DNA from 4 places in the Sporomusa aerivorans genome. Region 1 is predicted to be linked to each of the others. Evidence: riboswitches for the same ligand, from Rfam matches in the RefSeq annotation. Region 1 holds a riboswitch; each other region holds the start of a gene.
The links. Region 1 has a riboswitch for cyclic di-GMP ahead of SATMO3_RS00410 (methyl-accepting chemotaxis protein). Riboswitches for the same ligand answer to the same signal wherever they lie in the genome.
Positions count from the first base shown of each region.

Region 1 (3,217 bases):
CTTGGCAGGATCGGTAAGCTTGACAAGGTCAATACTGCCAACAACGGTTCCGGGTTTAGCAGCCTGCGAGATTTCTAAAAAAGGACGTGGAACCTCTTCCGTACCTAAAACTGCAATCTCATCCCGGGACAAATGGCGATGGAACGGGCAATGCGGCGCAGCCGGATCACAATTGTACAGGCAGTTTTTTATCCGGGTAATAGGAGGCAGTAAAGCCCGTGCCATCCGCATAATAGTCGTCTTGCCTGTACCACGCAGCCCTTCGGCCTGGATATGAAACGGCCTGTCATTAACGAGAGCGGCCACTGACATCTCAACTGCCCGGAATAAATCCCGGTTGCCGGTATGCCTGATAAGCCGGATATATTCATGCATATCATTCCCCTCCGGATTCTTTTGTTATATTATGTAGTGTTCCCCTCGGAGTGACATCCATGCTCACATAAAAAATCCAGAATATGTATTTGTATAGCTTATTTCTACTATCTAAGCTACGCGCAAAGAAAAAATATGACATTATTTTTAAAATTAATACAGAAATTGGTATACTTTTGCAAATAAATGTAATATAATTTGAAATAATACTTAACTAGCTAATGATTGAGGTAACTTTGAGTGCAAATCGACGAAATGCTCATGCATCAGCTTTTCCAAACAACCCGTATTATTTCTTATAGTTTAAATCGCTTTTTTAAACCCTATAATCTTCATTTTTCAGAGTGGGGAATAATCATAATTTTAATGAATAGTGCCCCCCTGACGCAGCGTCAATTAGCCTGTTATTTGAAAATTGAGCCGGCGTCTATATCCAAAAGTTTAGCCGGTTTAGAGAAAAAAGGACTCATCATCCGGGAAACAGGTACAGACCGAAGAGAGAAAAATGTCTTCTTAACCGAAAAATCCAAAAGCCTCTACCAGCAATGGAATTCCATTGCAGAAAAGCATCGAAAAACGATTTTGGCGGATTTAACTCTGGAAAAGAAACAGGAATTGCATTTGCAACTAAAAAATATTTATCAGGCGACGCAGCTGTATGACGAGAAAAGTCGTATATGAAGATGGCATCAGTCATGTGAGAATACCGTCTACAAGACGAACATTATACTATTAAACTGAATATGTAGGCATACTTGCCGAAAGGCAAGGACGCAAAGCCATGGGTCTAAAGGCAGTGAGTGCCTATGATTGCCAGGTTGCAAATTCGATTCTGTTAAATCGATGGATCAGGCCTGCCCATAGCGGGTCTTTATTTTTTTCCTGATCTGCCTTATTGCTGCCAGAACCAGGTACATTCATAACTTGGGCGTGCTGCGCCTTGATCGGGATTGGAGGGATTTCTGGAAGATTAATAATAATTTCGGAGCATTAGCATTATTAGCAGATGTACTAATTATAACGCTAAACATTCTATTAATAGTTTTCTTTTGCAGCATTTTATATAGCTTATTCACACTGCTCCTAAACTGGATTTTGCACTAAATGCGGAAATGGAGAGATGAGCTTGAAAAGCTTACGAGCAAAGCTTGCCGTAACAGTAATAACGCTATTTGTAATTGCGCTTAGCACACTTGCTGGTCTAAATTACTGGCAATCGCAAAAAATGCTGGTACAGGATGTTGAAAAAGAACTTTCGCTCTTGGCACAAACCAATGGCGAAGCTGTCGGGCTATGGCTTGTAGAGCATAAAACCGAATTAGAAACCATCGCACGGTCGCCGGTTATGACCAGCGGCAATCGCGACGCCATGGTATCTTATATTATTTCAGAAATAAACAATAACAAGCTATATGAAAACATCTTTTGGACAGATAGTAACGGTAACTACGTTGATACCCGCGGCTTAGCGGGCAATTCAACAAGCCGCCCTTACTTCAAACAGGCAATTGAGGGGAAAACCACCATCACCGATCCGATTATATCCCCGGGCAGCGGTAAACTGGTCGTAGTAATTGCTACCCCCATCAAAGCTGACGGACGCATTATCGGAATTTTGGCTGGGGCCATTAATATCGAAGAAGTGGAAAAGCGTATTCTGGATATTAAAGTGGCCCAGACCGGGTATGCCTATGTTTTACGGACTGACGGCACAATAATCGTCCATCCCAATAAAGAATTAGTAAACAAAGCCAATGTTAACAACGATCCTAATGCAACCCCCGCTCTGAAAGCAGCTGCTGAAAAGATGCTGCGTGGAGAAACAGGAATTTCCAGTTATCCTTATGCAGGTGTGGAAAAGTATTTAGCCTATGCACCAATTACCGGAACTTCCTGGTCCCTGGGAGTAACAGTGCCTGCCAACGAAGCCAAAGCCCAGCTAAACGCCTTTGCCTGGATTTCACTAATTACAATTATTACGGTACTGATTTTAGCTATCATAGTTATTCTCTGGTCAGCGGCACGCATCACCAAACCGCTGCTGATTCTTGAAGAAACAGCCAGCCGTATTGCCGGCGGCAATCTGAGTATAACCAGCATCAATGTACGCTCACAGGACGAGTTGGGCCGGCTGGCCCGGGCCTTTGAAACCATGATAGGCAACCTGCGGGCACTTGTAAAAAAAATTGATACATCCTCAGAAATGGTGGCCGCATCGGCTGAGGAACTGACTGCCAGTGCCGACCAGTCATCGCAAGCCGCCACGCAGGTGACACATTCAATTACCGATGTATCTAAAGGCATGGAAGAACAATTAAGCGCGGCCAATGATACCTCGGCGGTGGTTCAACAGATGTCAGCCAGCATCCAGCAAATTGCCGCCAACGTCACTGAAGTCGCTACCCAGTCAGCCCAGGCTTCAGGCAAAGCCAACGAAGGCAATAACGCGGTGGAAAAAGCAGTAAGTCAAATGACCCATATTGAACAGACCGTTACAAGTTCTGCTGGGGTTGTGGCCAAATTAGGCGAACGCTCTAAAGAAATCGGCCAGATTGTGGATACTATTTCCGGTATTGCCGGCCAGACCAATCTACTGGCCCTCAACGCCGCCATCGAAGCAGCCAGGGCCGGTGAACAGGGACGCGGCTTTGCCGTAGTAGCGGAAGAAGTCCGCAAATTAGCCGAACAATCGCAGGATGCAGCCAAACAAATTGCTGTTTTGATCAGTGAGATTCAGGGCGACACCGCTAAAGCGGTAATCGCCATGAATGAGGGAACCAGGGAAGTTAAGCTGGGAGCTGAAGTAGTCAATGCTTCCGGGCAAGCCTTCCTGGAAATTACC
Region 1 covers NZ_CP156926.1:102,558-105,774, reverse strand. Annotated here, with positions in the region: gene SATMO3_RS00420 (magnesium chelatase) at 1-375, opposite strand, end outside; gene SATMO3_RS00415 (MarR family winged helix-turn-helix transcriptional regulator) at 616-1,056, shown strand; cyclic di-GMP riboswitch class I at 1,114-1,201, shown strand; gene SATMO3_RS00410 (methyl-accepting chemotaxis protein) at 1,502-3,217, shown strand, end outside.

Region 2 (3,217 bases), 290 kb from region 1:
AGAATCTACGATACCAACAGCCAAAAACTAAAAATAGCACATTGTGGAAATACTTTGCCATATCCAATATGCTAACCAATGAAATCTATATTGGAAACATGGTTCAAGGCAAATACGGCAGTATTTCCTATAAAACCAAAGAGAATAAACCCATTCCTAAAGAGCAATGGATTAAAGTAAGTTGCACTCATGAGCCTATTATTGACCGCGAACTTTGGGATAATGTGCAAGAGCTAATAAAGGAAAAGGCTAAACCGTTTTCTGTCGGTACGATTGGGATATTTGCCAAAAAAGCAAAATGCATGTATTGCGATTATGTAATGCGTTCTACCAAAAGTCATGACCGCTATTATTTAAAATGCGAAACAAAACATGTTGCCAATGAAGCATGCATAGGTTCGTTTATATCGGTAGCAGAGCTTGAGAGAGCTGTGATAGCTGAACTTAAGTCTATGATAACTGAATACCTTGACAAGGATGAACTAGAGCAGCAGGTCAGCATTACCAACAACTTGAATGAAAAAAGAGAAAAGCTTAAAGCCGAAGTTACCACATTTCAAAGAAAGGCTTCGGAATATGCCAAAGGCATTCAGGATGTTTATTTAGACAAATCCAAAGGCATCATTACCGAAAGTGAATTCCTGCAATTCTATCAAAATTTTTGCAAGGAAAAAGAACGTCTTGAAATGCAGGCAAGTAAGACAAGAGATAAATTAGAAATCATAGAAAGAAAAATGCAGTCAGCTGACAGCCGCCGCCAGATTATCGAAGAATATCTAGATATTACAAAGCTTAATCGGGAAATGACCGTAAAGCTAATTGACTTCATTCGCGTTGGCAAGCGAAGCCCTGAAACCAAGCAGATTCCCATTGAAATTCATTGGAATTTTTAGTCCCCAAAATGTTGCCGATACACAATCGCCCCAGAACAAAAAGCCCGGTCGACATATGAGCATCTGATTGCTTGTACCGATGACCCCTGCGTAAAAGATACTCTTCGTTTTCTGTGGCAGCGGGAAGTAGTACATTTCCAACGGTTTGGCGAGGCCTTAAACGAGGTTCAGGAATGGATGTGCAAGAGCAAACATATGTGGAGCGGTCATAAGGGCGGGTGTGAATAAAGGATTTCCCGAATAGCTGCAAGATACTCTCTGTCTATAGGCAGAGGGTATTTTATTAATATGGACTAGGATGGTTAAGGATATCTTGAAAAGACGAAAGACGGGGTTCTCCAAGCAGGATTTTAACTTTGGGTTAAAGTCTTGTTAAGGTGTTTGAATTGTAGAGAAAAAAATGCTACAGTGAATTTGCGGATTAAAGAAATTGATTGCGGGATTAAGTAAGACAAATTATAAAGGGCAAACTTATCGAAAGATAAGGACGCAAAGCTATGGGTCTAAAGGCGGAAAGCCTATGACTGCCAGGCTGCCGTTTGGTTCTAATGGCCAAGCGCCTCATAAACCAGCTATGGGGCTGGTTTATTTTTTATAAATAATATTATAAAGCCAATGTTGTGTTGGTATATACAAGGAGGATGGCTGAAAATTGTGCCAGGCTAAAGAGTAATGTTTTTTGCAATTAATTAGCGGACTACTAACTCCAAGATTGTTGAATTTTTAACGCCCTATTGATTGGCTATTTTTCTGTTTCGAGGAGGTTAAATAATAATGAAAAAAATTATTATTGTCTTACTAATGCTCGTTAGCGGCATTCCCTTGCTTGTGTCGACTCTAATTTCCCACTCTCTGTTTACTAAACCACTGGAAAGTGATTACTATGCGATTAATGCCAGCAAGGCTGAAGTTTTTAAGACCGAGACCCAGGCTTACCTCAATAAGCACATGGAGGTAATTAAGGCGGTTTCCCGTACCACTGCCGTAAAAAATCTTGACTTGCCGGCAACCAAACAATTACTCGCCGACTTAAAAAAAACCTACTCCAATATTGATATGGTTATTTCTGATCTAACAGGTAAACAGGTTGTCAGAGGCGATGATGCCAAGTTGGTCAATGTGTCCAGCCGGTCTTTCTATCAGGAAGCGCTCAAGGGTACTGAAGAAGTTATTTCCGAAGTACTAATCAGCTCCAGAGACGGACAGCCGGTAGTAGTACTGGCTACACCCATCCGGGCAGATAACGGAGCTGTTGTCGGCGTATTGCAGGCCAATCTTTATCTAAATATTTTTAAGGACTTTGTAGTTAACCGCTCAGTTAACGGAGTTACTGCTTACATACTGGATCAAGATGGAAAAGTAATCGTTCATCCTACAGCCCAGGTGTCGGGAGAACGTACTGATATGAGTAACCAGCCTTTTGTTCAAACCGCATTAAAGGGTCAAAGCGGTTCTGAAGAAATTGCGGGGGAAAACGGTGTTCGCAAATTAGCAAGCTATGTGTATGACCCCAAGACACGCTGGGTTATTTGTATGGAGAAGAACTATGAAGAGTATGATGCGGTTAGTAAAGGAATGCTCCTTACCAATTTAATGGTTTGGGTTATCACGATGATTGTGGTGATCTTCATTAGTATTGTTGTTTCCAACCGGCTCACTAAGCCCATCACGCAATTGGTAAGTGCGACAGAAGCGCTGAAAAACGGTAACTTAAATGTAAGCATAACGAATCATAGCAAGGATGAAATTGGTAGGTTGGCGCAAAATTTTGACGCAATGGTTAAGGGACTGAAAGACCTGCTTAAGGATGTTTCCGTTTCCGCTGGCGTGGTTTCGGCAGCCGCTCAGCAGCTAACTGCGAGTGCGGAACAATCGGCGGCTACCGCTGAGCAAGTGACAATAGCAATAACCGACATCGCGGAAAGCGCTGAAAAACAAGTGACTACTGCCAATGATACCGCAGTGATTGTGACCCGGATTGTTTCCGATATTCAGCAAATTGTTGCCGATTCCAGTACAGTCGCCAACGTATCGGCCGGGACCGCTCAGTTGGCTGCAAATGGCGGCAAATCAATAGAAGATGCCGTCGGGCAGATGCAGAACATTGAAGCCAGCGTTGCCAATTCGGCGGCAGTGGTGACAAAACTGGGGGAACGTTCTACAGAAATCGGCCAAATTATCGATACTATCTCCGGTATTGCCAGTCAAACCAATCTGCTGGCCTTAAATGCGGCAATAGAAGCAGCCCGCGCTGGCGAGCAGGGGCGGGGATTTGCCGTAGTGGCCGATGAAGTGCGCAAGCTGGCTGAGCAGTCAGGCAATGC
Region 2 covers NZ_CP156926.1:6,307,056-6,310,272, reverse strand. Annotated here, with positions in the region: gene SATMO3_RS30140 (recombinase family protein) at 1-893, shown strand, start outside; gene SATMO3_RS30135 (manganese catalase family protein) at 918-1,121, shown strand; cyclic di-GMP riboswitch class I at 1,348-1,433, shown strand; gene SATMO3_RS30130 (methyl-accepting chemotaxis protein) at 1,668-3,217, shown strand, end outside.
Region 2: another riboswitch for cyclic di-GMP. It lies ahead of SATMO3_RS30130 (methyl-accepting chemotaxis protein); the one in region 1 lies ahead of SATMO3_RS00410 (methyl-accepting chemotaxis protein).

Region 3 (3,217 bases), 1.3 Mb from region 1:
AACGGAAGACATGTTGGTTACTGCAGTTGCTTGTTGATCTGAACCTGCGGCGATATGGGTGATGGAATCAGCCACTTGGTTGGCGGCGTTGGCCGATTGCTGCGCGCTGGCGGTTAGTTCTTCACTGGAAGCTGCCACCGTTTCCGCCTTGGATTGTACTTTTTCGACCAGATTGCGCAGTTTGCCGGCCATTTGCCCGAAAGCCGCCGACAGCTGCCCAATCTCGTCTTTGGAGTGAATCCGGTTTGCACGGTGTCTTAGGTCGCCCTCGGCCAGCAGGAGTGCTTCATCCCGGATTTGGACGATTGGCCGGGTAAACCGGATACTGATATATACCACAAGTAAAGCTCCGAGCAGTATGCAGATGACGGCTGCCATAATCAAAATTGTGCTCAGTGTTGCCACGGCGCGGGTCGCTTCGGTTTCTGGCGCGGTTACGATCATAAGCCAGCGCTGACCGCCGGGAAGATCGATCGGTGTAAAAACACTCAGCAGAGATGTATTGGTAAGCGTATAGGTTCCCCGTACCTGCGTTCCGGTCTCACCGGCAGCCTTAAACAGTGTAATCAAGCGCTCATCCAGTTCGCCGCTGCCCAGATTAAGCTCAGGGTTGATTTTTTTATCCAGCATGTTTAATTTTCCGACAAACTCCGGTTTAGCGCCATGCGCGAGGATCATGCCTAAATCGTCGGCAATCATACCATAGCCGCTGTCCAGAAAGCTAAGGTCTTTGACAACGGCGTTCAATTTGGTGAGTGGAACGGTGCCTACCAACACGCCGTTTAGTTTACCGTTATCCAGTACTGGTACCGAAACAGTAACCGACAGCAAGCCTGTGGCTTTTAAAATCATGGGGTCCGATATGACAGGTTTTTGTGTCTGGACTACTTTTTTGAAATAATCGCGGTCGCCCAGGTATACAGTGTCGCCGGCGGCACGTATAGAATTGCCGTCAGAAAAAACAAAGTTGAAGCCCTGAAACCTTTCGTTGCGTTTTAACGCTTCCGCCATGGCGGTGACGATTTGCTGCCGGTCGTTGCCGCTCCGGACATAGGGATTATTGGCTAAGTCCTGAAGATATATGACCAGTTCATGGATGGAAGCCTGAACGCGCTGGGAGTAATCAGTGCCGATTGCCGCCGCCGTCTCATCGATACTTTTGGAAAGTGATTGTTTGGCGAAGTAATAGCTCAGTCCGGTTAAGAGACTTAGCGATACTACCATGAGCGTAAGGATAATGATCAGCAGACGGACGCGAATACTAGATAAATTAACTTTCAAGATATTTACCTCCCGTATACTTAAGCTTATAGTGCGTACATAATCTTATTTCGCAAGATTATGCAGAAAAATGACATCAATCTATAGACAGACTGATGTCACAAATTCACAGTTAAATGCAACTTGGCAGTCAATAGATTATATCTTTAGACCCATAGCTTTGCGTCCTTATCTTTCGATAAGTTTGCCAATATGTATATTTTTTTGTAAACCAATGTCATTTTTTATAATCTTATTATTTTTCTTACAATTATGCAAGGCCGGTAGATATACTTTTAACCTATATAATCTATAGGTATACCGCTATATTTGCTTTGACGCAAAATAACCACATAGGATAAACCTATATAATTTATAAACATTATAGTATTAGATCTATGCGCTCCTTTATGATATAACTTGATTAAAAGATTAAAAATGCTGAATATACTGAAAAACGAACACTGTATTCCTGACGTTGCCCTTGCGCTTAGTAATTTAAAAAAGGAGCGATCAATATGGTTTGTACGTCACTACGGGACTGGCTGGCCTTTCTGGAGCAAGAGACCTATTTGAAAACGGTGACAAAAAAAGTTAACCTACAACACGAGCTGGCTGCCCTCGGTAAAAAGGCGGATGGCAAATATGCATTAAAATTCACCAACACTGGCAGGGACATGCCTGTTGTCACCGGCTTTGCCGGGAATCGGGCTTTGATGGCTAAAGCAATGGGGGTTGAAGTTGAAAAAGCGGCAGAGCATTTTTCCTGGGCGCAAACCAACCCTCTGGACTGCACTCTTGTCGGTAAAGACAAGGCGCCGGTGAAAGAATGCATTACCTTTGATGTGGACCTTGCCAAGCTGCCGATACCTGTGCATCATGAAAAAGACAGCGGTGCGTACATTACAGCGGCGCTCCTGATCGCCAAAGACCCGGAGACCGGCGCGCGCAATGTTGCCATTCACCGGCTGCAGGTTACCGGACCTAACCGTCTCGGTGTTTTAATTTTGCCCCGCCATCTGGCCCACTTTTATCAAAAAGCCGAAGCCCAGGGGAAACCCCTTGAAATTGCCCTGGCCATCGGTGTTGATCCTATTCTCCTGTTAGCCTCACAGGCTTTGGCGCCGCTGGGTTTTGATGAGTTTACCATTGCTTCGCGTTTATACGGAAAACCGCTAGAACTGGTACAATGTGAAACGGTGGATTTGGAAGTGCCTGCCCAGGCTGAAATTGTCCTGGAAGGACGCCTGCTACCCGGAGTACGGGAAATGGAAGGACCTTTTGGCGAATATCCCAAATATTATGGTCCTGCCTCTTTAAAGCCTGTTATTGAGCTGACGGCGATGACTACCCGGCAAGCTCCGATTTTTCATACCATCGTGCCGGCAACTATGGAGCATTGCTTATTGGGAGCCATCCCCCGGGAAGGCGGGATGCTGCAGCTTATTCGCAATACCGTCCCAACGACGCTTGGCGTGCACTTAACGCCAGGCGGGACTTGCCGTTACCATGCAGTCATTAAAATAGACAAGAAACAGGAAGGCGAAGCTAAAAATGCCATGTTCGCCGCTTTTAGCAGCAGTCATGAAATCAAGCATGCTGTTGTCGTAGATAAAGATGTCGATATTTTTGACATGGAGGACGTAGAATGGGCTATAGCCACCCGTTCACAGGCCGGGCGCGACGTAATGATCGTTGCGCAGGCCGCAGGCAATATTCTTGACCCTTCGACCGATGAGGGGATTGGCGATAAAATGGGAATTGATGCGACAGTTCCCCTTGCGGCGCCCCAAGACCGCTTTGAACGGATACGCATCCCGGGAGAAGAGGTTCTCAAGCTGGAAGACTATATTAAATAGGGGGCACTATGGGAATCATTGTGGCCATTACAGGCGCAACCGGCGCCATATACGGAGTTCGCCTGCTAGAGTTTCTTAAGCGGCTAACTATTGAATCA
Region 3 covers NZ_CP156926.1:5,266,102-5,269,318, reverse strand. Annotated here, with positions in the region: gene SATMO3_RS25225 (methyl-accepting chemotaxis protein) at 1-1,281, opposite strand, end outside; cyclic di-GMP riboswitch class I at 1,396-1,480, opposite strand; gene SATMO3_RS25220 (UbiD family decarboxylase) at 1,779-3,119, shown strand; gene SATMO3_RS25215 (UbiX family flavin prenyltransferase) at 3,128-3,217, shown strand, end outside.
Region 3: another riboswitch for cyclic di-GMP. It lies ahead of SATMO3_RS25225 (methyl-accepting chemotaxis protein); the one in region 1 lies ahead of SATMO3_RS00410 (methyl-accepting chemotaxis protein).

Region 4 (3,217 bases), 1.3 Mb from region 1:
TGGTACCAACAATCTGCCCAATTTCTTTTGACCGCTCACCCAGTTCAGCTACTACCTTGGCCGAGGCATTGACAGTACTTTCGATTTGGATCATTTGAGTTACCGCTTTGTTTACCGAATTACTGCCTTCATTGGCTTTGGCTGCCGCCTGGGCGGACTGGCCGGCCACCTCATTGGTAGTGGCCGCAACCTGCTGAATACTGGCCGACATTTCCTGCACGACACCGGTAGCTCCATGCGAAGCTGCCAACTGCTCACCTGCTCCTGTTGCTACTTCTGTAATCGAGACGGCTACCTGGGTTGCTGCCTGCGCAGACTGCTCGGCGCTGGCAGTCAATTCTTCACTGGAAGCGGCCAATTGTTCGGCTTGTGAGTGCACTTTGGCAATCAGTGTCCGTAGCTGCGTCCTCATTTCCCGGAAGCCCTGCGCCAGCTGACCGATTTCATCCTCCGAAGAAACCTTGGCCGCCCGTTCCCTTAAGTCACCCTGCGCCAACAGCAGGCATTCATCCCGAATCACGGCAATCGGTTTGGCAATATGTCTGGCAATCACAACAATAGCTGCAACAGCGATAATTAAACAAACAACGGAAAGAATAAGGATGGCACGCGCCAAAGCATCTGTCGCTTTAGTAGCTTCTGCTTCCGGCGCCGCAACCAGCATGATCCAGCGCTGGTTGCCAGGCAGGTCTAACGGGGTAGATACGGCAATCCTGGTCACATCGTCAACAAAAGAGTAAATCCCCCGTCCCTGTTTGCCTGAGTCTGCCGCCTGTTTAAATATATTTATCAGCCGTTCATCCAGTTCAGACTGCGCCAGCTTCAGCTCGGGATTAATTTGCTTGGCAAGCAGGCTCAATTTACCGGCGAGTTCGGGTCTTTTAGGATGAGCAATCAACACGCCGCTATTATCAGCCAACATACCATAGCCGGTGTCCAGGAATTTCACTTCTTTAATCATATTGCTCAAACGATCCATTGAAAATGTTCCGATCAAAACCCCGGTCAATTGTCCGTTATTGGTGACCGGCACGGCTAAAGCGACTGCAAGTTTCCCGGTTGCCTTTGAGACTAAGGGATCTGAAACAACCGATTTGCCTGTGGAAATAACCTGCTTGAAATAATCGCGGTCACTGTACGTAGCAGCAGCGCCTTTATTAGAAACTCCTGCGCCGTCAGGCGTAGCAAAAATCATAACATCAAAAGTGCCCAGGCGGGTTTGTGTCTCGGCCATAGCCTGCACAATCTGCGCTTTGTCGGCACCACTGCGGACATTTGGCGTACTAGCCAAGTCCTCCAATTGAAATAACATTTTTTCCATATCACTCTGCACACGATTGGCATAATCGGTACCTATCGCCATAGCTGTTTCGTCAACACTCTGAACAAGGGCCTTTGTCGAAAGATAATAACTGAGTCCTGCCAGCGCCCCTAGTACTGCCACAATGAGAGGCAATAAAATAATCAGTAGCCTTGTTTGAATTTTAGTAATTTTCATATGCTGTTATGACTCCTTCATATTTATTCAGTGACTTATTCGTAGATCACATATGTATAATAGCCCGTTAACATAAAAAAAACGTCAGGTTGACGGCTGCCAATACTGACGAAGTATCTCGTTAGTTGATTAGAGCAACCTGGCAATCATAGATTATCACCTCTTTAGACCCATGGCTTTGCGTCCTAACCTTTCGGATAGTTTGCCCAGTATTCTTTTTATGGGTTTTCAATACAATAAAATGAGAGAATCATTACTCACATTAAATGCCCAATTATTAAATTAGTCAATACCACTAGTTAACTTTCTTGTCAAAACGAGCAATAATTTAGTATATTATAGCAAATAATTATATGTTTCGACAATGCATTCGACAATATTTTCACTTTTAATTTTAGAATATTTTAAAATCCCGAATTTCTTGTCAAACTAAAACTGGTAGTATCCACGAATACTACCAGTATAATAATACACTTGACATATTACTTTTTTATTAAGCTTATTAATTTCAAGCCGGCTAAATAGGTTCCACCGGAAACCTCCGCTAATCAGCGGCCTGAATCCCGGCCGCCGGACACGGTCCGTTTAGAGTCCATACCTAGCACGGGGAAATTCCAGCCGTACTTAATACAGCAAATTCGCAGTCCTGTCGTAATGCAAAAACAAAGATACAAAGGTATATTGCCTGCAAAATAAGCCTGCGAATAGTATAAAGCCATAGCGCCTACGATAGTGGTTATGGCATAAACTTCCTGCCGGAAGACATAAGGAATCTCCTTTACAAACACATCGCGCATGACGCTGCCGCCTATGCCTGTGATAACAGCTACTGTCGTAACAATAAGCAGCGAATCCAGGTTATGCTGCAGGGCAAGCTTGGCGCTGGTGGCGGTAAAGGCGCCAAGGCCGATGGCATCAAATATTTGAATGGTGTATTTGAACCGATCCAGCCACCGGTAGGTGAAAAAGACGGCAATGGTAGCCAGAGCGCTAATTATAAAAAAAGTCGGATCTCGAAACGTCAACGGCGGTGTATTACCAATTATAGCATCCCGTAGCACCCCGCCGCCAATGGCTGTTGTCACCGCCAGCACCAGCACGCCAAAAACATCCAGCCGCTTTTGAATACCGGTTAATGCTCCTGATACGGCAAAAGCTATTATCCCCATAATTTCGAATATACTCCAGGCGGTCATTACATCGTCCTCTTTCTGCGTATAATCTGCTGCTAGTACATTTGTTAATTTTATCACACCTTCGCCAAAAATGTCAGCCTGAACCTAAAAAATATCCACGATATTTACACAACTTGCAAAAATGTGTTATATGCAGGCACTAATTTCCCATCTCTTCTTATATAGTGATGGCTCATGCACTGCGAATAATCAACCCTAAAGAAGGCTAATATGAATATTGAGTCAGCCTACACTGCTTTGCGCTGATTCCAGGGTGATATCTGCCCGTTCCGGAGATTTCGACAATTTCCCGGGAAATTTTAATTGCTTTCCTAGTCTTGCCAGAGAAGGATCCGCGGCCTGACAAGTATATAGTTTCTTTTTTGTTTAAAAGATTGGCAATTTGTATTGTAAAAACGACATTGTCACCAATGTCGTTTTTACTCTTTGTTGTTGCTGTACTTTTTAATTCTCACTGACAGCCTATTGGAAAGCCGCTGTTCTGTCCGGTTTTAAAATAATACGTGTTCCCTCATTTAAGTTT
Region 4 covers NZ_CP156926.1:5,302,017-5,305,233, forward strand. Annotated here, with positions in the region: gene SATMO3_RS25395 (methyl-accepting chemotaxis protein) at 1-1,498, opposite strand, end outside; cyclic di-GMP riboswitch class I at 1,629-1,715, opposite strand; gene SATMO3_RS25400 (trimeric intracellular cation channel family protein) at 2,047-2,751, opposite strand; gene SATMO3_RS25405 (hypothetical protein) at 3,157-3,217, opposite strand, start outside.
Region 4: another riboswitch for cyclic di-GMP. It lies ahead of SATMO3_RS25395 (methyl-accepting chemotaxis protein); the one in region 1 lies ahead of SATMO3_RS00410 (methyl-accepting chemotaxis protein).